DNA from 3 places in the Pantoea sp. ABR1s genome. Region 2 is predicted to be linked to each of the others. Evidence: predicted binding sites of a transcription regulator. Region 2 holds the regulator's gene; each other region holds the start of a gene.
What was found. The regulator LexA, encoded in region 2, represses DNA repair genes until DNA is damaged. The targets are predictions, from matches to a motif close to TNCTGTATGTACATACAGNA.

Region 1 (7,255 bases), 1.9 Mb from region 2:
ATCTTTGCACGACGCTGCATCAGCAATATTTCAATTTTAAATTTAATGTCCGGGTTTTAAATGACGACGGCACACCGCGCTGTGCCACACTGGCGAAAATGGTGACCTGTAAAACGCTGCGAGATTTTTTTATGGGGCAACCGGAATTGCTTCGCAATGTTAAGCGTCGTGGTACACCGATACGCGAGAACTGGTTGCGCTGGAAGTGGCTAAATTTCCGGACAAAAACCATTAAGAATGGAGGATGGCATTTTTCCTGGGTAATGAGCGATGAGCGCATCAGTGAAAAAATGTCTTCGATTTCTCATACCGAACGTAACTGTCCCGAATTTAACAATCCGGATCACATACGGCGCTGCGTTGAGAACAATATTGATATCTGGAACCGTCCGCGAAGGATGGAGATAGTGCCGGTGACATCCGAACATTTTCCAGCCTGGCTGGTTGAAAATCAGTACCAGCTTGCCGATCTCATTAAATCTTAACGCTGACCAGCGCGCCCAGCGGGCGCGCCTCTCGCACATCAGCTTGCCTTGTAAGGATCTTTTTTGTCATCCTGGCTGTCATCATTTTTGCGCGGCACTTCGCCATGATCTTTCGGCGCATCAGTGGCGGGATGATCATCTTCCTCGTAAGCATTACCAGCGTTTGGCGCGGCTTCCGGCAGGCTTTTGCTGACATCACCTTCTTTCTTACGTTCTTCATTCGTATTGTGCTTAAACATAACTCTCTCCTTTTATTCCAGTCTCTTAAGTTTAGACCAGCACTGACATCCCGCATGCGCAGCGGATTAAAGAAGAAAAAAAAGCCCGCCAGCGGCGGGCTAATCGGAGTTTCTCTCATACTGAACACGTCATTTTTCGATGTTTGGGTGTGTACAGCAGGTTCATGCTAACCGGGAATCCCTGATGCAGTAATGGACAAACCTGCCATGTCGCTTGCGGCAGGTCACATTCCCGTCGATAAACAGATCGATAAATAAATTCGATTGAACGGATTAGCAAAAGGCATATAGTGGCCTGCGTTACCAGGAGATAGAAATTATGTTAAGAGACTATTTAAAGATTGAAGCTGAAGATCAGTTAATCGAACAACGCTCGCTGAGCCTGAAAAATCGTGGTCAGGAAGAGGTCACCGAATGGATTATTGTAAATAGCCAGGGAGTTAAAAAAGGCGGCGTAACCCTGTTCGATAAACTCAGTACCCGCCGCTCATGGCCCGTCAATTACCGCATTATGCAGACCGATCTGCAGGGCAAAGTGGTGGTAGATCAACTGACCGATGCCCTGTAGTTGCCCGGCTATAATCTCAGCCACTGCCGTACGATGAAAAGTGAACCCGCGCCCGGCGGGTTTTTTTATGGCTGGCGATAGCGTCGCAGTTCCACCAGCGTACCAATCAGCTTCAGGCTGTCCCGGCTGGATTGCAGCTCAGGGAAGTTGATATTGACCGGTGCCAGTTCAAACTGCATGACGCCATTTTCACTGCCGCGCTGACGCCAGGTGCGTAGCAGCACGACCTGCTGCTGCAATGCCAGCACGCAGTCGCCGGGCTGAGGTGACTGCGTGGGATCGATGATCACCACATCATTCCGCAGAATCGCGGGCGTCATCGCCTGTTCTTCTACCCGGAAGGCAAAGCTCTGCTGTGAAAGCGCCATGTCGTTGTGCATCAGCAGTTCATGCCGGACGGAACCGGCCTCGCTCAGCCATCGCGGCACGTCGCGCTGTGCAAGCAGTGGGATCTGGTGCAGACCACTCCAGGCGCTTTCGCTGAAAACAGGACCATCCCCATCTATCAGAAAAGCCGGTGCGCAGCCCAGCGCTTCGGCGAGCCGCAGCAGGTTCTCACCGCGCGGCAGCGTCTCCTCTTTTTCCCATTGCGAAATCGCCACATGGGACACTTTTACCTGTTGCGCCAATTGCTTCTGCGTTAACTGCAGCGATTTACGTCGGAGTCGGATGCGGTCACCCAGCGTTTCGTTTTTCATAAGCTTGACTTTTTGGTTGAGAGTGACTTAAGTATACTTAAGCCTGGTATTTAAGCAATCTTAAATTTCATGCGGGGGACGTGGCTAAGCAGCACGCAGTAAGTTCCAGAGACCTTACCGTACAAAGGGGTGTGGCATGGAAAGTAGTCTGATTACCAGTATGGGTGCGTTAGTTCTGGGTGGGGGGGCTGCAGCACTGTTCTGGAAACCGTTATTGGCGGGAATTGCGTCAATCGTTACCAGTAATCGAGCCGGCGGCGAAATTATTACCAGCTACAAAGAGCAGGTGGTGTTGCTGAAAGAGAGCAACCTGCTGATACGGGAGGAGAACGATGAATTACGCGAACGGCACGACAGGAATCTGCGGCGTATCTCGACACTCGAAACGGATCTTCGGTTAATCAAGAATGCGGTAGGGATTTTACTGGCAATGACCGAAACCGATCAGAACGATAAATTTCGTAATGAGATTGATCGGCTTATCTCAACTCTGGAGGATCGCAGTGATGGCCACGATTAATAGCACTAAGGCACCTATGTCTTACCGGCGCAAAGTTATCCTCGGCTGCGTATTGCTGAGTTGTTCGATGATTTGCATCCTGATGACGATCATTTTTCTCTACGTCAGTAACACCGCAAACAAGCGGGTCGAGGAGATTCGGGCGGATTACCGCTTAATTGCGGCGCGGCGTGATGACAGAGTGGAGCTGCTGACCGATCAGGTTGCAGCAATACAGCATAAGCTGGATGCAATACCGGATCGCATAGCCGACAAAACGGTCATAAAAGTCAAAGAGGTCGTCACTGAGAGTGAGGTGCCAGCCGTGAAATCCGGTCATAAACCATAACTTCCGATTATTCTTAATGCGGCTTCGCTATTATCGACTAGTTTTAAATATCCGGGCAACATTTTGTACCTGAATGCAGGCCCGCTGATTGGCCGGTTGATGAACCGCTAAGCCTACTCACTTTGGATAGATGACCAGAAGGAAATTTAGCATGAGCGATTCAACAGAAACCAAGACCAAAACTGAATATCTGCGTGACGTGACTTCTCAGCTAAAAGAGATGCGTCACTATGCTCAGACCAACACCGAAACCCTTTCCAGCCAATGGTTAGCGTTTGATGCGGGTGAGTATAAAGACAAGACCAACGCCGACCGAATCGATGCGTTGCTTAATAAGCAGGGTAAACTGCTGGAAGATCTGGATGCCGCGATTCAGGACATCGAGATTGAAGTTAATCACAGCGAGCAGGAGAGCTAAGTCATCTCCCGCTGACTGATGTGGTGGCCGTTAAGGGATTAATCGGCCACCAGCCACATTTCCGCTTCGTCGAACATCTCTTCAACAATCCGCGCAACCGTCGCTTTATCGTTCTTACTCAAATCAGTATCAATCGCGTTACGTTCCATCGGCTTGACCTTAACTTCAATGTCAGGGAACACCCGATGCACCCGCTTTTCCAGCTCCTCACGAATCATCTCGCGAGCACCCGGTAAACCGGCAACGTTGCGCTTGTCATAAATCAACTCAACAAACATGATGGCAATCCATTCAGGGCAAAATCGCTGACATATAATACTGTAAATAAAAACAGTAGCAAGGCAGCGCGCCTGATTTCGTGTAAATTTTTATCTCGCATAAACCTCAATCTTCGACTAGCAAAATGCGCACGCATCGCGACATAATGGCGGCTTACTTTTAGGAGGTCCGCGATGCGACAACTGGTAATTGATATTCTGCTAAAACTGGCAAAGATGGACGTCGATGCAAAAGAGTTGACGGCGCAGCTTGAAGCGCAGTCCCTGCTGGTTGCGGCGCTGCTGGTGCAGGCGAAACAGGACAACTCGCTGACTATTTCAGAAACGGTGCAGGATGCCATTGTTACCGCTTCGCAATCTTCGACCGAGTTTCTGCAGTCTGATGTGGATCTGCTGCTGACGCATATTAATCGTCTGCTGGCGGTAGCGAGTTATGTTGAAGTAAAGGGTAAAGCGACGGAAGGTGAAGGGTAGGGGCGGATAAAAAAATTCGCCTCTGGAGGTGGAATTGAGACAACACCTGCAGAGGCAGTGCATCAGCACTATTCGTTAAAGGACAATCACGACCTGAGTCGCACGCCGAAGTTATACACTTTCCCCCGGTTAGTACAATTTTATCTGCAGTGCCGGAACTGGTTGGAGGTGTTTGCAATATACAACTTCAGCGCGGCCCTGATTAAAGCTCGTTTTTGATGCAAAACTCTTCCCAGCTCATCCCCAGCGACTCAGCATGAGATTTGAGATAAGTCTCGATAGCTTCAGCCGCCACCGCTTTATCCGGCTCAGCGAGCTGAATAGAAAAGATCATTCCATCCAGATTCTTCTGCCGCAAAAAGGCCGCATAGATGCGTTCGGCATGCCATTCGCGCAGCTGTCGCAGTGACAGGTTAGCCGCACGGGCATCGCTCTCCGTTAATTCATCAAGTGCAGACTGAAAGTCGGGATGCGCGGTAAAAAACATCTCGCGCGCCTGGGCATAGTAGGCTTCTGGCGTTTTCATATTCATATTCCTGAAAGTCTGTTGCAGCGCGTCAGTGTAGCGGGTTGTCTTCCGCTTGTCAGGCGTGACAAAGGCGGGGCTTTGCATCAGTTCAGCCTCTGAACTTCCGGTCAAAAACCTGACCGTGGAGCTCACTGCGGGATAAATTCTGGCGCAATCAGGTTCTGCGTGGTGTTTGAACACCCAGATACCTTGCGCAACGCGGTGGAAAAATTATAACGTAGCCGCCATTGATGGGATCTTAGGGATTAAACATGAAAAAGTGGATGCTGATTGCCGCGCTGGCACTGAGTGGCTGTGCACAAATCAACGATTATGAAAATGCGGTGCAAACGCCGGCGCCCGCTGATCTGCAGGGAACCTGGCAAACCGTCGGCCCACAGAGCAGCCTGATCAGCGACAAGGCGATAGCCAGTGTGATCATCAATGCGGATGGCAGCACGCTGGACTGCCGTCAGTGGATGCGGGTGATTGCGAAGCCAGGCAAACTGACCCGGTTAAGCGGCGATTATGTCAACGTAACGCGTCAGGTGCGGGTGATGCCGCTGGTCGTGGAGAATGGCGAGCTTAGCTATGACAGGATGACCCTGCGTAAAGTGGCGCGTCCGACCGTAGAGTGTCAGCAGGCACTTGACGAGGTGGCGAAGCAGCCGAAAGCCGCGGTGATTCAGAACATCGAACCGCAACTGCTGCGTACACCGATTACAGAAAACAACGCGAAGTCGTAACAGCCGGATCATAACAAAACCGCCCCGACGGGCAGAGCGCACTTTACGCTTCTGTCTGCCGGGGCGGTTTGAGTTTTGAGTCATTTCTTTTGCAACGAGCTTATTCTGCAACCACCCAGACGCTGACACTGCCACCGTTACAGACAAAGACCGCCGTGCCGTGCTCGTCGGCAGTAATGGTCTCTTCCCGATTCCCCAGATGATCGCGCCAGACCTTACCGGCAAAACCTTCTCCCATCGGCACGCTTTTCTCACCGGCATCGCCGTTCGACATGATCACCACACAGCCTGGCTGTGTTTCGGTGCCGCTGCGGCTGAAGGCTACGCAGTTTGGGTGATCAAAATAGTCGGTCTGTACGCCCCAGCCATACTGCTGGCGCGCCCGAATCAATCCTTCCAGTTCAGGGATCACCGGCATCTCAATTTTGTGCTTCTCGCCGTCGCCGCCTTCATCTTCATAGGTCGCGCCGAACAGGTCGGGATAGAAGATGGTAGGCACACCCTGCTCACGCAACAGGATCAGCGCATAGGCCAGCGGTTTAAACCAGGCTTCTACCGGTGCTTCCAGCGACTGCAGCGGCTGGGTGTCGTGGTTAGCCACGATCGTCACGGCATGCCATGGATCAGCGACCACCAGCGAGTTAGCAAAGATCTGGCTCATGTCGTAGCCGCTGCCCGCGGTTGAGGCCTGGTGGAAGTTCATGTGCAGTGGCGCATCAAACAGCATGGTTTTGCCTTCCACCTGATGCACATACTCCTGCAGCTTCTCCGTTTCAAACGACCAGTATTCTGCGACGATAAACATCGGCTCTTCAGCAACCTCCTGAATATGATCGATCCACTCTTTGTAGAACCAGGCCGGGATATGTTTTACCGCATCCAGACGAAAGCCGGTGCAGGGCACCTGTTCCATCACCCAGCGCGCCCAGTATTTCAGCTCTTCCCTGACCGCATTGTTGCGGAAATCGATGTTGGCACCCATCAGATAGTCGAAATTACCCAGTTCGTTATCAACCTGGTCGTTCCAGCCTTCGGCGGTGTAGTCATTGATGATTTTGAATACGCCGTTTTCGTCCGGATTTTCGATGTGGTCTACGCCGCTAAAGCATTTGTGGTCCCAGACAAATTTCGAATATTCCCCGGCGCGTGCCGGAAAAGTGAATTTTGTCCAAGCCTCGCACTCGACCACTTCGTCGTAGATTTCATCGCGGTTATCGGGATTGACGCGGTTAACGCTGATTGCCTCTTTCTCGTCGGCGCCCATTTTGTGGTTGAGCACCACATCCAGCAGCACCCCAACGTTGTGACTACGCAGGGCTTCTGTTGCCGCCAGTAACTGCTGTTTGTCGCCATATTTGGTGGCAACACCCCCTTTCTGATCAAATTCACCCAGGTCAAACAGATCGTAGCTGTCGTAACCGACAGAATAGCCCCCCGAATCCCCTTTGTAGCACGGTGGCAACCACGCCATGGTGATACCTATTTCGCTGAGCCAGGCCGCACGATCGGCGACTTCCGGCCACAGTTTGCTGCCATCCGGGTAATACCAATGGAAAAACTGTAATAACGTTGGGTTTTGCATGTACCACACTCCAGGGGATGATGAAAATCAAGTATGGAGTAAGCGGCAAAAAAGAGACGCCGCGCAGAAAAATAAATCTGGCGGCGTGACAGAGCAGGGGGTCAGGAGAGGGTTTCGTGCGGCACCATAACAACGCCGCCTTGATTGCTATAAGCGGACATCACCGATTTCTGGCGACTGTTCTGACCCACCAGTGAGGCCAGCTCATCCATCCGCGCCTGCAGCAGACGTTTCACTTCACATTCGTTATCGAGAATACGGCGCAGCACCGGACGTAACTGCTCCTGAGTCTGTGCCGACGGCGACACGGCTTCCGTCGATTGGGCTAAGCTCTGCACCGCACTGACATACTCCATCTCCCTGCTGATCAATTCATCCCATTCGCCTTGTGCTGCATGACGCAGCATTCCC
Region 2 (7,255 bases):
TTGTGAACCCTGGCTAACGCGTTATTGCTGTGAATTCAAAGGAAACAGTGTCTTAATTCAAAGGATTGGACGTTTTCCAATCAAAAAACCGTTGTAATTGTTCAAACTGCATTGGGATATTTCAAATAATGCCAGACTTTTCTTAAGTCTTTCTGAACATTACTTCTTAACTCAGTGAGATGCAAAGCAAAATGCCAACAAATTCCGCTTCAGGTGGATTCAGAATGGATCTGATTTGTCGTCAGATTTGAGATAGAAGACGGCTTAAATTCTGAATGTGCTGCTTTATCAGGCAAATGATGCTGTTTTTTCAGACGAAAACCAACCTCAGCGCCGCGAAACTATGTGTGATAAAATAACATCACTTATCCAGCGGAGAATTTTCATGACAAACATGACGTCGCAGCAAATTTTGATTCAGGCCGAAAAGATGTGCCTGCAGCGCGGTGTGCGTCTGACTTCGCAGCGTGCTGAAGTGTTGCGCCTGATGGCCGAGCAGCCTGGCTCGATCAGCGCCTACGATCTGCTGGATCAACTCCGGGTCAGCGAGCCACAGGCCAAGCCACCCACGGTTTACCGGGCGCTCGATTTCCTGCTGGAGCAGGGTTTCATTCATCGGGTGGAATCCAACAACAGCTACGTCATGTGTCACCATTTTGAGGCACCAGCACATACATCGGTGATGCTGGTCTGTGACCGCTGTGCCGCCGTTACAGAGAAGCAGGCGCAGGGCGTAGAGAAGATTATTGCTGGTCTGGCAGGTGAAGCGCAGTTTGCATTACGCCACAGCGTGATTGAAGCGCATGGTTTATGTGAAAATTGTGCTGCGGTTGAAGCCTGTACGCACCATGAAAGCTGCGAGCATGACCATCAGGATGAGGGTAAAAAGCGGGGGAAACGCGGGTAATCGGCACATCCTTGTGCGGTTCCGGTGAGGGCCCACCGGAACGCATTCAGCTGATTATCAAGCTATTGTCTGATTACCAGCGGTGATCTTTGTTCTGACCTTCCCAGGCGGTTACTTCGCGCTCGGCTTCATCTTTGGTAGAGCCGTAACGCTCCTGGATTTTGCCGACCAGCTGATCGCGTTTACCTTCGATAACCTGCATATCATCGTCGGTCAGCTTGCCCCATTTCTCTTTCATTTTGCCTTTGAACTGCTTCCAGTTGCCGCTTGCTTCGTCTTTATTCATGGCAGACCTCCAATCCTCGGGTTTTAATGATTATCTTGCTACTTAACAAAATAACGATACAAAGCGCTGGTTAACTGCGCTGCATAGAGTTAATTGTAGTAGCCAATTTATTAACCGTGGAATAATACAGAATAATCCGTATCGGCTTGCGTGCAGCCACGGCTGACTCAGGCATCGAACCAGCTGTTCTGACGCCAGTGCTTACGCCAGATGAGCCACAGCGACAGGCCGCGCAGCGCCAGGAAAACCGTGACTGCCAGCCAAAGACCATGGTTACCCAGCACCGGTACGCTAAGCAGCGTCAGAAAATAGCCTGCTGCGGCAACTACCATGCTGTTACGCATCTCACGCCCGCGCGTCGCTCCGATGAACATGCCATCCAGCAGATAACACCAGACGCCGATCAGCGGCATTATCATCTGCCAGACCAGATAGCGGTCCGCTGTCTGCTGAAGTGACTGAAGAGAGGTCAGCAGAGTAACGATCTGCGGGCCAAAAATGGCATAGATCAGCGAGAAGAACAGCGCCACCACTACCGCCTGCCGACAGGCAGAGTGCCAGACGCGCAGGAGTTTGCTGCCATCTTTTGCACCATGCGCCTCACCCGCAAAAGCTTCAACCGCATAGGCAAAGCCATCCAGCGCGTAGGCAGTAAAAGTAATAAACATCAGTAATACTGCGTTAACCGCCACCACATCCGGACCCAGCCGGGCGCCCAGTACGGTCAGCGAGGCAAAACAGAGTTGCAGCATCAGAGAGCGCAGCATGATATCCCGGTTCAGTCGCAGCAGCCGGCCGCTGTCACCGCGCCAGCTCTGCTTCAGCAGGCTAAGCGTAATTCCGCGCAGTTTTAACACCCGCCAGACCATGATGCTGCCGACAACCAGCGTAATGTATTCCGCCAGCGCCGTGGCGGTTGCCGCCCCCGCGACACCCCAGTGCAGCCCCATCACCAGCCAGAGATCGAGCACGATGTTAACCAGGTTGCCCACCACCAGCAGGATCACCGGCGCGCGTGCATACTGCACGCCCAGCAGCCAGCCCAGAATGACCAGGTTTGCCAGCGTGGCAGGCGCACTGAGCCAGCGAATCTGAATAAACAGTGCCGCCTGTTCGAGTACATCGGGATTGCCGCCAACCAGATGGGTCGACAGCTGAATAATCGGATAACGCAAAGCGATGAACAGTACGCCCGCCAGCAGCGCAATGATCAGCGGCTGAGTCAGCGCGCGTGCCAGCGCCATTTTATCGCCAGCGCCAAATGCCTGCGCCGTAAGGCCAGTGGTACTCATTCGAAGGAAAAGCAGCAGCATAAAGAGGAAGCTGGTCACTGTAGTCCCGACCGCAACCCCGCCAAGATAGACAGGGCTGTCGAGATGACCAATTACTGCAGTATCGACCACTCCCAGTAAGGGAACGGTGATATTTGAAAGGATCATCGGCAGCGCAAGCCGCCAGAGATTTTTATCGGTTGCCGTAATAAAGCGCATTCGCCGTTCCGTGCTCAGTGTCGCTGCGCAAAAGAGGCAGCGACAAAATTAGGGCAGACAGAATAGCATCAGAGAAGGCGAATGCACGCTGGCAGAAGAATCAGAGCCACTCGCCGTTGCGCACCACGCCAACAGCCAGACCTTCTATGGTCAGTGACTGCGCACGGGTATCGACAACAATCGGGTCAAAATCGCTGTTTTCCGGCAGCAGATGCACGATAGCACCCTGCTTTTTCCAGCGCTTAACGGTGACTTCATCATCAATGCGGGCAACCACAACCTGGCCGTTACGCACATCCTGGGTTTTATGCACCGCGAGCAGGTCGCCATCCATAATCCCGATATCTTTCATCGACATTCCGCTGACGCGCAGCAGGAAGTCAGCAGACGGCTTAAACAGGCCCGGATCGACCTTGTAGTGGGTTTCGATATGTTCCTGCGCCATGATCGGCTCACCGGCAGCAACCCGGCCAATCAGCGGTAGCCCTTCTGAGGCTTCTTCTTCCATTAACAGTCGAATGCCGCGCGATGCACCGGAAACGATCTCGATGACGCCTTTGCGCGCCAGCGCTTTCAGATGCTCTTCTGCCGCGTTCGGCGAACGGAAGCCCAGCTGCGCGGCGATCTCGGCACGCGTAGGCGGCATGCCCGTTGAAGAAATATGGTCGCGAATCAGGTCATAGACCTGCTGCTGCCTGCTGGTTAATGCTTTCATCCCGCCCCCTGGTTGTTTATACAGTCGCTGTGAGTATATACAGGTATTGGTGAAATGGAAACCGATTGTCAGGGAAAACGCGCCCTCAGACGCGTTATGGAAGGCTTATCGCAAATGTGTCCAGAGCAGCGCGATCCAGACGAAGAGTGCCAGTAAGATGCTGATCAGCACCGCCGCCGAGCCCATGTCTTTTGCCCGACCCGCCAGCGGATGATGCTCCTGACCGATGCGGTCGACCACTGCTTCAATGGCGCTATTGAGGATTTCAACAATGACCACCAGCACCACCGCCCCAATCATGAGGATGCGGGAGACCACATCGACATCCAGCCAGCACGCGATAACAATAGCGGCCAGCGCAGCCAGCGCTTCCTGCCGAAACGCCGCTTCATGTTGCCAGGCGGCACGCAGTCCCTGCCATGAGTAACCTGCAGCTTTTACTATTCTGATAAGTCCGGTGGCATTATTTGCCATGATGTGGGAACCCTTTCATCGGATTGACGTCAATGTCTGGGCTGCGTGCAATTGGCACCACCACAGATCTTCGCTGCGCTTTCTGGTATGCTTGCGGCGCTTTGCTAACAAGAGGCTTCATGTTGTCTATGTCAGGTTGGCGTAAACTCTATTACAAACTGCTTAATTTACCACTGTCGTTTTTGGTAAAAAGTAAGGCCATTCCGGCCGATCCCGTGTCTGAACATGGTCTGGATCCGACCCGACCTATTATGTATGTTTTGCCTTACGATTCGAAGGCCGACTTACTGACTTTACGCGCACAGTGTCTGCGGCATCATCTGCCCGACCCGCTCACTCCGCTGGAGATTGATGGTTCTCTGCTGCCGCGCCACGTCTTTATCCACAATGGCCCACGCGTCTTCCCCTATTTTGTGCCCAGCGTTGAATCCGTGAAAATCTTTCACGATTACCTGGACCTGCATCGCAATAACCCTAAGCTGGATATTCAGATGCTGCCGGTCACGGTGATGTTTGGCCGCGCACCAGGACGTGAAGTCCAGGGCGAAGCAACGCCACACCTGCGGGTGCTGAACGGGGTGCAGAAGTTCTTTGCGGTGATCTGGCACGGGCGCGACAGTTTTGTCCGCTTCTCGCCGACGGTGTCGCTGCGCCGCATGGCAACTGAACACGGTACGGATCAGTCGATCGCCCAGAAGCTGGCTCGCGTGGCGCGCATTCATTTTGCCCGCCAGCGGCTGGCGGCGATTGGCCCGCGCTTGCCGGCGCGTCAGGATCTGTTTACTCGTCTGCTGCAATCCAAAGCGATTGAAAAAGCAGTAGAAGATGAAGCTCGCAGCAAAAAAATCTCCCATGAGAAAGCGCAGCAGAATGCCGTCGAGATGATGGAGGAGATTGCGGCAAACTTCTCCTATGAAGCCATCCGCGTAACTGACCGCGTGATGGGCTGGCTCTGGAGTCGGCTCTATCAGGGCATCAACGTCAATGGCGGAGAAAAAGTTCGCCAGCTGGCGCAGGATGGCCACGAGATTGTCTATGTGCCGTGCCATCGCAGCCACATGGATTATCTGCTGCTCTCCTATGTGCTCTATCATCAGGGTCTGGTGCCGCCGCACATCGCAGCCGGTATCAATCTCAACTTCTGGCCAGCCGGCCCGATTTTCCGTCGCCTGGGCGCTTTCTTTATTCGTCGTACCTTTAAAGGCAACAAGCTCTACGCCACGGTATTCCGCGAATATCTCGGCGAGCTATTCACCCGCGGCTATTCGGTTGAGTACTTTGTCGAAGGAGGCCGTTCACGAACCGGTCGCCTGCTGGACCCTAAAACCGGCACCTTAGCCATGACGCTGCAGGCGATGCTGCGCGGCGGAAATCGCCCCATCACGCTGGTGCCGATTTACATCGGCTATGAGCACGTGATGGAAGTGGGCACTTACGCTAAAGAACTGCGCGGCGCGGCGAAAGAGAAAGAGGGCTTCATGCAGATGGTGCGCGGCTTACGCAAGCTGCGCAATCTCGGTCAGGGTTACGTGAACTTTGGCGAACCCCTGCCGCTGGTCAACTATCTCAATAAGCGGGTGCCGGAATGGCGCGATGCCATCGATCCGATTGAGCCGCAGCGTCCCAGCTGGTTAACCCCAACCGTCAACGATATTGCTGCCAGCCTGATGGTGCGTATCAATGAAGCGGGCGCGGCTAACGCCATGAACCTCTGTGTCACCGCCCTGCTGGCGTCACGTCAGCGCTCACTAACCCGTGAACAGCTGATTGAACAACTGGAGTGCTATACCCAGTTGCTGCGCAACGTGCCTTACTCGCCAAATGCGACCGTACCCGATCTTTCAGCGGAAGCGCTGCTGGATCACGCCATGGGTATGAATAAGTTTGAGAGTGAAAAGGACAGCATTGGCGACATCATCATTCTGCCGCGTGAGCAGGCGGTGCTGATGACCTACTATCGCAACAATATTCATCATATGCTGGTGATGCCGTCGCTGATTGCCGCCATAGTTCAGCAGCATCAAACGCTGAGCGAAGCAGAACTGCTGCGTCAGGTGAGACTGATCTACCCGATGCTGAAGAGTGAGCTGTTCCTGCGCTGGCAGACCGATGAGCTGCCACAACTGTTGACCGAACTGAGTCAGGAGCTGGCGCGTCAGGGCCTGATTACGCTTGAAGCTGGCGAATTGCGCTTTTCCTCAGCGCGCTATCGCACGCTGCAACTGCTGGCCGCCGGTGTGCGTGAAACACTGCAGCGCTATGCTATTACGTTCTCCATTCTCAGCGCCAAGCCGACGATTAACCGCGGCACGCTGGAGAAAGAGAGCCGGACGCTGGCACAGCGTCTGTCGGTGCTGCACGGTATCAATGCCCCGGAATTCTTCGACAAAGCGGTCTTTACCTCACTGGTCCTGACCCTGCGCGATGAAGGGTATATCAGCGACAGCGGTGATGCCGATGTTGCGCAGACCCTGGCGACCTGGCATATGCTGGCAGACCTGGTCACCAGCGATGTCCGTATGACGATTGAAACCGCTGTGGCGCACGACTGACCCCAGCGCGCATAGTAAAAAGGCGACCTCATGGGGTCGCCTTTTTTGTGCCTGAATCCCCTGTCAGAACAGCTGGCTGAACGGCGGGGTGTTCATCAGCACACCGAGGAACAGCACCATTCCGACATAGTTGTTATTGAGAAAAGCCTGGAAACAGGGTTGCCGCTCGCGTCCGGCGATCAGCTTCTGTTGATAAACAAACAGCGCGGCGGCCAGCAAGAGCGTCCAGTAGAAGGCGCTGTTCAGATGCAGCATGAGGCCAACCAGCGCCATCAGCAGCAGCGTCGCCAGTTGCAGCAGACCAATGATCAGCTTGTCGAAACGGCCAAAGAGAATCGCGGTCGACTTCACGCCAATCTTCAGGTCATCATCCCGATCCACCATCGCATACTGAGTGTCATAGGCGACTGTCCAGCAGATGTTGGCGATGAATACCAGCCAGCAGACCAGAGGTAAGGACTCACTAACTGCGGACCATGCCATGGGAATGGCCCAGCCAAAGGCGGCACCCAGCACTACCTGCGGCAGGTGGGTATAACGCTTCATAAAGGGATAGACCCAGGCCAGCGCCAGCCCCACCACGGAGAGCATAATCGTCATCATGTTCATGGTCAGCACCAGCGCAAAAGCCGCCAGAGCCAGTATCACGAACAGCAGCTTAGCCTCTTTTGCACTCACCGCGCCGCTGGCCAGTGGCCGATGCTTCGTACGTTCGACATGACCGTCTACTTTGCGATCGGCGTAGTCATTGATCACACAACCGGCTGCACGCATCACGATGACCCCGGCAACAAACACCGCCAGCACCGGCAGCGGCGGAATCGCCATGTC
Region 3 (7,255 bases), 1.1 Mb from region 2:
GAGCGGATCGCCGCCCGCAGTGATAATGCGCGCATACCAGTAGAGCGCCGCATCCGGTGCGGAGCCGCGTACCGATTTGTGCAGTGCAGAAATCAGATCGTAAAAACGATCGCCTTTATTATCAAACCGCGCGGATCGCTCACCAGAGACTTCGTTAAGCAGCTGCGGCGTCAGTTCTCGCTGACCTGATGCGGTGATTTCGGCCATATCAGCCATCATCTCCAGCGTGTTCAGCGCCCGACGTGCATCACCATTAACCAGTTCAGCGATCATCCTGCGTGTGTTGTCCGGCAGCACGATGTCACTGTCCCCATAGCCTCGCGCTTTATCCTGCATCGCCTGATCCAGCACCTGCTCAATATCTTCCAGAGTCAGTGATTTCAGCAGGTAAACGCGGGCGCGTGACAACAACGCAGAGTTAAGTTCAAAAGAGGGGTTTTCGGTGGTCGCACCAATAAAGGTAATGGTGCCATCTTCGATATGGGGCAGAAAGGCATCCTGCTGGCTCTTGTTGAACCGATGGACCTCGTCCACAAACAGGATCGTGCGCCGCCCGGCATGTTTATTCTGACGGGCCCGCTCAATCGCCTCACGGATCTCTTTTACGCCGGAGGTGACGGCCGAAATACGCTCCACATCGGCGTTACCGTAATGGGCAATGATCTCAGCCAGCGTGGTCTTGCCGGTCCCGGGAGGTCCCCACAGGATCATTGAATGCAGGTGCCCTGCTTCAATCGCGCGCGGCAGAGGTTTGCCTGCGCCCAGCAGATGTTGCTGACCAATGTACTGTTTCAATGTTTCTGGCCGCATACGCGCGGCCAGAGGTTTGAAATTTTCGGTGGAAAAATCCAGGGACAGGTTACTCACCGTGACCTCACTGACGTTGGTCGTCCACCGTCACGCCTTTTGGCGGTGTGAACGTGAATTTATCCGGGCTGATAGCGCCATTCTGCTGGCTTTTCAGCTGGTAATCGCTGCGCTGGCCATCCTGCTCGATAGCACTGAAGCGGTTGATGGTCCCGCTGGACGTCACCTGGATGGTGAACTGTTTCAGGTTGCCGTCGCTGTTCTTAGGTGTCAGTTCAAAATTGTCACCCTGCTGTTTGATATTGTACTGCTTCCAGTCATTTGACTGGTTGCGGGCAATCAGCATAAAGGGCGTGTTGCTGGTCGCATTCTGCAACAGGCTGACTGTCGCCTGCTCAACAAACGGGTTGTAGAACCACAGCGATTTACCGTCGGAGATGATGATGCTTTCGTCCGGCGCGGTCATGTGCCAGTTAAACAGGCTGGGACGTTTCACCCACAATTCGCCTTCGCCGTCCTGCACATTCGCGCCGCTGCTGTCGGTCACTTTTTGGGTGAAGCTGGCGTGGAAGCTGCTGACCTTGTTCAGGCGCTGTTGCAGATCACTGGAAGCATCAGCCAGAACGCTGGCTGAAGAAAAGGTGGCCAACAGGCCCAGAGCGATTACGCGTAATTTCATCTGCTTCAATTCCTTATTTAAACGTTCCCATCGATAACTGCATTAAGCCTGGCCGCCGTTCCGCCATCAGAACAGAGGAAAAAACCGAAAGCTGATTCAGATATGGGGTTTAACCGCATAAAAACAATGAGCCAGTCGGAACTGGCTCATTGCGTTGTGTTTCAAAACATTTAGCCACTACATATCGTGTGGCGGTGGCGACAGCACTTCACGGTTACCATTGTGTCCTGGTGCAGAAACGATGCCCTGCGCTTCCATCTGTTCAATGATACGTGCCGCGCGGTTATAGCCAATGCGGAACTGACGCTGAACGCCTGAAATCGACGCACGGCGCTTATCGACCACAAAACCGACCGCCTGATCGAACAGCGGATCGAGCTCTTCATCACTGTCGATGCCACCGGCATTTTCGCTCTCTTCGCCCGCCGTAATGCTGTCGATATATTGCGGACGACCACGCGCTTTCCAGTCCTGAACCACTGCATGCACTTCCTGGTCACGAACAAACGCACCGTGAACACGAATCGGCAGCGAGGAGTTCGGCGGCATGTAGAGCATGTCACCCATACCCAGTAATGACTCCGCGCCGCCCTGATCGAGAATGGTACGTGAGTCAATTTTGCTGGAAACAGTAAAGGCGATACGCGTCGGAATGTTCGCTTTGATCAGACCGGTAATGACATCCACGGATGGACGCTGTGTCGCCAGTACCAGATGGATGCCGGCAGCACGGGCTTTCTGTGCCAGGCGGGCAATCAGCTCTTCCACCTTTTTACCGACTGCCATGATCAGGTCAGCAAACTCATCGACCATCACAACAATATAAGGCAGCTTCTCCAGAACCGGCGGCGTCATATCCATGCTGTCGCCCGGCTTCCAGAACGGATCGGGAATCGGACGACCCATCGCTTCGGCCTGTTCCACTTTTTCGTTGTAGCCCGCCAGATTACGCACGCCCAGCGCCGACATCAGCTTGTAGCGACGCTCCATTTCACCGACGCTCCAGCGCAGCGCATTGGCAGCATCCTTCATGTCTGTGACCACTTCGGTCAGCAGATGCGGAATACCTTCATAGACCGACAGCTCAAGCATTTTCGGGTCGATCATGATGAAGCGAACTTCTTCCGGCGTCGCCTTATACAGCATGCTGATAATCATGGCGTTCACGCCCACAGACTTACCGGAACCGGTGGTACCGGCGACCAGTAAGTGTGGCATTTTCGCCAGATCGGCCACCACCGGCTGACCGGCAATGTCTTTGCCCAGCACGACGGCCAGCGGTGAAGGGTTGTCGCGGAATTTAGGGCAATCCAGCACTTCACGCAGATAGACGGTCTGACGATGCTTGTTTGGCAGTTCCAGACCTACGTAAGGTTTGCCTGGGATCACTTCCACCACACGAACCGCTACCGTCGACAGCGAACGCGCCAGATCGCGGGACAGATTGGAGATACGCGCCGCTTTAACGCCCGGCGCCAGGTCAAGTTCGAAACGGGTAATAACCGGGCCAGGCGAGATACCGACCACCTCCGCTTTGACGCGATAATCGCCTAAGCGCGACTCCACCAGACGGGCAGTCTGCTCCAGCGAGAACATATCAACCGGCTCTTCCTCTTCAGGCGGTGCGGTCAGCAGATCCAGCGAAGGCAGTGGCGTGGAGGGTTTCTCCAGCGGCTGCTCATGGCGCATCAGGAACGGATGAATCAGGCTGTCATGCAGTGAAGGTTTCGCCTCTTCCACCGGCTGAACCGGCGCTGCCGGTGGCGTGCCATAGGCAGGCGCAGCGTACGCCGGAGCCTGAGGAGCCGCAGGGGCACCATAAGCGGGCGCAGAGGTTGCCGCAGGCGCAGCATAGTCAGGTTCAGACGGTGCTGCCGGGGCGCTATAGGCAGGCTCTGCCGGGGCAAAGCTGGCTGGTGCAGGAACATGAGCCGGAGCCTGAGGTCTTGAAACCTCACTCACCTGCTGCCAGGGTTCGTGTGAAACCGCTGGAGCTTCAGATTCTGGCGTCGCCGCAATGGTAAACAGCGGTTCAGAAGGACCGTCATCCACCAGATCTTTCATCGGTGAAAAATCAAACGCTGAGGCGGTATCAATATTGAATACCGGCTCTTTTTTCACTTCTGGCTCATAGCGCTGCTGTTGCTGCTCGGCGAACTGACGGGCCAGTGCATCCTGCTGCTGTGCATCCTGTTCATCTTCCTCGTCCTGCTGCCAGCTGGTGCCGTAACGCTGCTGCTGTTCAGACTGGAAAGCCTGTCGCAGTTCAGCCTGCTGCAGCGCCTCTTCAGCATCCGGAGCAGAGGAAACGGAGCCAGCACTAACCGGTTCGGTCTCTTCCGTTTTCGCTTTCTCTTCTGCCATGCGCTGAGAAGGCAGCTTAATGCCATAAGAGGCCAGCTCACGACGGGTTGGCAGTTTTACCGGGTTAGGACGCGGCAGTGCCGGGCCGATACCTTGTTTAACCTGCGGATTGAGATTGGTTTCAGGGGCTAAATCAAAAACAGGCGCAGTACGCGTTGTTGCCTGGGCTGCCGTTGCAGCGGATGCCGCTGCCGCCGATGCCGCAGGGATGGCTGACGTATCCCGCCAGTTACCCATTTTAGGTTCATCATCGTCGTAAGCACTGAACGACGGCGTAGCCGGAGCGTCGTCTGGCATTTCAAAATGATAAAGCGGTGGTGAGTCTGCGGGTGCAGAAGCACTCTGCGCCGGGGAATTCGCCACACTCTGCGGAGCTGGCGCGCTCTGTGCGTACGCAGGCGCAGGTTGTGCAGACGGCGATGCAGGGATGGATGTCGCTGACGCGGCAGGCGCCGAAGCTGTAACCGCAGCAGCAGGTGCAGCGACAGATGCTGGCGTCACCGTGGCTGCAGGGGCGAGGGTCACCTCAGCGGCTTCAGCGGTGGCCGCGACTGCCGCACTGGTGGCTGCTGCAGCTTTAGCCAGCAGCGGATCCTGTTGTGACGCCGCAGGCTCAGCAGCTGCACGTGGGGCAGAAAGCAGCACATCATCATCCTGATCGGCGGCATGAAGCTCAGGCACATCCGCGTATTCACGCGCGTCCCGCTCGTCATCCTCTTCCTGCCAGGGTTCATCGTGACGAGAGCGGTTGCTTGCAAACGTCAGTACGCCCATGACTACGCCGCCAATTCTTTCTGCAATGGTGAGCCATGACCAGCCGGTGTAAAGGGTAATGCCCGCCGCCCAGACGCAGAGCAGCATCAGCGTGCCGCCAGCCGGACTGAACCAGGGTGCAATAGCATTACTGACCAGGCTGCCGATCACGCCGCCCGAGGCAAAGTACCAGATATCATCGGCATTCAGCGCCGCCATACCACAGGTCGTCACCACCAGCGCGAGGACGCCAATTAAGCGCAGCCCGACGGCAAAGTAGTCAAAGTAGTCCTGGCTGTCGCGCTGACGGAAAGCAATCCAGCACAGTCCCAGGATGACGGGCGGAATGGCATACGCCATCACACCAAAGATGAAGAGTAAGGTGTCAGCCAGCCAGGCACCGACGCTGCCGCCGATATTATGGATAGGTTCATGCCAGGCCGTTTGCGACCAGCTCGGGTCGGAAGGGTTAAAACTGACCAGAGAAACCATCAGGTAGATGGCAAACAGCGCCACCAGAATGAGCATTGCTTCCAGCAGACGACGTCCACTGCTCATCGATTGTAACGAAACGTCTTTATCTTCTGTATATTCCTGGCTCAAGAGGACTCTCCAGGTGCCTGTAAAGTAAGAAGCAACAGCGCCGGGCGAGCCCGACGCTGATCCTGTATGAATGCACAGGAGTGTACCGAAATCTCACAGGTTTTGCACCTGCCCCGCATCAGCGAGTTTTGATCACCAGTCGATTGCTCTGTTTAACCTCTTCCATCACCACATACGTACGCGTGTCGTTTACGCCCGGCAGGCGCAACAGGGTTTCACCCAGCAGCTTACGGTAGGCTGACATATCAGGTACGCGCGTTTTCAGCAGGTAGTCGAAATCGCCGGAAACGAGGTGACACTCTTGAGTTTCCTCAAGTTTTTGCACAGCGGCGTTAAATTGCTCAAACACATCCGGTGCACCACGATTCAGAGTAATCTCAACGAACACCAGCAGCGACGCATCCAGATAGTGCGGGTTCAACTGCGCGGTGTAGCCAAGAATAAATCCCTGACGTTCGAGACGACGCACGCGTTCAAGACATGGCGTAGGCGATAAGCCTACGCGTTTGGAAAGCTCTACGTTTGAAATGCGACCATCTTTCTGAAGTTCATTCAGAATGTTCCTGTCAATTCTGTCGAGGTCTTTCCCGGGGCGTTTCTTATTGTCTACCATTATTATTGTCTCTCTTAATTCCTTCCCTTTACCTGCCACGCCCTGAAAACGCTCATTGTTCGGGGCATTTCTGAAGTGAGCTAACAGAGCCTGTGTTCTGACACCTATCGATATGACGCATGTTGTCTGTCCACATCATGCGTCATTATCCATATCAGGCTGCTTTTATTCGGCGTTACGTGCAAAACGGGCGATGAAAACCTGTTTTGTTCCGATAAATGTTATTCGCTTCTGATAATGTTTTCGCAAAAGCGCAGGCGATTGTCAAAGTAAAATCACCAAATTCAGGACAAGATGCCAGACAGTCCGCTGGGTATCTGTTTTTAAATGACTATTTTTCCACTATTGCACCCCTCTAACCCGAGTTTTGCCCCCTTTTGGCGCATTGGCCAGGCAAAACCGTCGCTCATCGTCTACGCCGTTTGCAGCTATCGTTAACAAAATTGCCTAAGCCTTGTCATTGTCGCCGGATATTCCCTACAATCGCAGGCTATGTCAGCCGAATGAAACTGAGGAACGCATGAGTACGGCCAAACACAGTAAGTTACTCATTCTGGGCTCCGGCCCAGCGGGTTATACCGCAGCCGTTTATGCTGCACGCGCCAACCTGAACCCGGTACTGATCACGGGTCTGGAAAAAGGCGGACAGCTGACCACTACCACCGAGGTAGAGAACTGGCCGGGCGACCCGCACGATCTGACAGGTCCATCGCTGATGGAGCGGATGCATGAGCATGCCGAAAAATTTAATACTGAGATCATTTTCGATCACATTCACACCGTCGATTTGCAGAACCGTCCGTTCCGCCTTACGGGTGACAGCGGCGAATACACGGCAGATGCCCTGATCATCGCCACCGGTGCGTCAGCGCGCTACCTCGGTCTGCCTTCCGAAGAGGCCTTTAAAGGCAAAGGCGTCTCTGCCTGTGCAACCTGTGACGGCTTCTTCTATCGCAACCAGAAAGTCGCGGTGATTGGCGGTGGCAACACGGCTGTGGAAGAGGCGCTCTACCTGGCGAATATTGCGGCTGAAGTGCACCTTATTCACCGTCGTGACAGCTTCCGCGCAGAGAAGATCCTGATCGACCGCCTGATGGAAAAAGTGCGCAATGGCAATATCGTGCTGCACACCCATCGCACGCTGGAAGAAGTGGTGGGCGATCAGATGGGTGTCACTGGTCTGACACTGCGTTCTACCCAGAACAGTGATGAGACAGAAGCGCTGGAGGTGGCGGGTCTTTTTGTTGCTATCGGACACAGCCCGAATACGGCCATTTTTGAGGGTCAGCTGGCGCTGGAGAACGGTTACATCAAAGTTCAGTCAGGTCTGCACGGCAACGCCACTCAGACCAGCATCCCTGGCGTCTTTGCGGCAGGCGATGTGATGGACCATATCTATCGTCAGGCGATCACCTCTGCGGGCACCGGCTGTATGG

Region 1: ACXKZD_RS07760 (DinI-like family protein) is a predicted target of LexA. The motif match lies at 3,573-3,592, and genes of this name have one in related genera.
Region 3: ACXKZD_RS12885 (DNA translocase FtsK 4TM domain-containing protein) is a predicted target of LexA. The motif match lies at 5,267-5,286, and genes of this name have one in related genera.

What each region holds. Positions count from the first base shown of each region.
Region 1 is NZ_CM173823.1:1,682,723-1,689,977, forward strand. It holds gene ACXKZD_RS07725 (glycosyltransferase family 17 protein) at 1-485, shown strand, start outside; gene ACXKZD_RS07730 (hypothetical protein) at 524-724, opposite strand; gene ACXKZD_RS07735 (hypothetical protein) at 1,044-1,292, shown strand; gene ACXKZD_RS07740 (helix-turn-helix domain-containing protein) at 1,358-1,990, opposite strand; gene ACXKZD_RS07745 (hypothetical protein) at 2,127-2,510, shown strand; gene ACXKZD_RS07750 (hypothetical protein) at 2,497-2,838, shown strand; gene ACXKZD_RS07755 (hypothetical protein) at 2,990-3,256, shown strand; gene ACXKZD_RS07760 (DinI-like family protein) at 3,295-3,534, opposite strand; gene iraP (anti-adapter protein IraP) at 3,709-4,008, shown strand; gene ACXKZD_RS07770 (DUF6388 family protein) at 4,211-4,534, opposite strand; gene yedD (lipoprotein YedD) at 4,789-5,262, shown strand; gene amyA (alpha-amylase) at 5,363-6,844, opposite strand; gene fliT (flagella biosynthesis regulatory protein FliT) at 6,946-7,255, opposite strand, start outside.
Region 2 is NZ_CM173823.1:3,812,287-3,819,541, forward strand. It holds gene zur (zinc uptake transcriptional repressor Zur) at 386-907, shown strand; gene ACXKZD_RS17975 (CsbD family protein) at 981-1,193, opposite strand; gene dinF (MATE family efflux transporter DinF) at 1,361-2,683, opposite strand; gene lexA (transcriptional repressor LexA) at 2,784-3,398, opposite strand; gene ACXKZD_RS17990 (diacylglycerol kinase) at 3,504-3,872, opposite strand; gene plsB (glycerol-3-phosphate 1-O-acyltransferase PlsB) at 4,001-6,424, shown strand; gene ubiA (4-hydroxybenzoate octaprenyltransferase) at 6,488-7,255, opposite strand, start outside.
Region 3 is NZ_CM173823.1:2,737,686-2,744,940, forward strand. It holds gene ACXKZD_RS12875 (replication-associated recombination protein A) at 1-867, opposite strand, end outside; gene lolA (outer membrane lipoprotein periplasmic chaperone LolA) at 875-1,486, opposite strand; gene ACXKZD_RS12885 (DNA translocase FtsK 4TM domain-containing protein) at 1,664-5,206, opposite strand; gene lrp (leucine-responsive transcriptional regulator Lrp) at 5,325-5,819, opposite strand; gene trxB (thioredoxin-disulfide reductase) at 6,340-7,255, shown strand, end outside.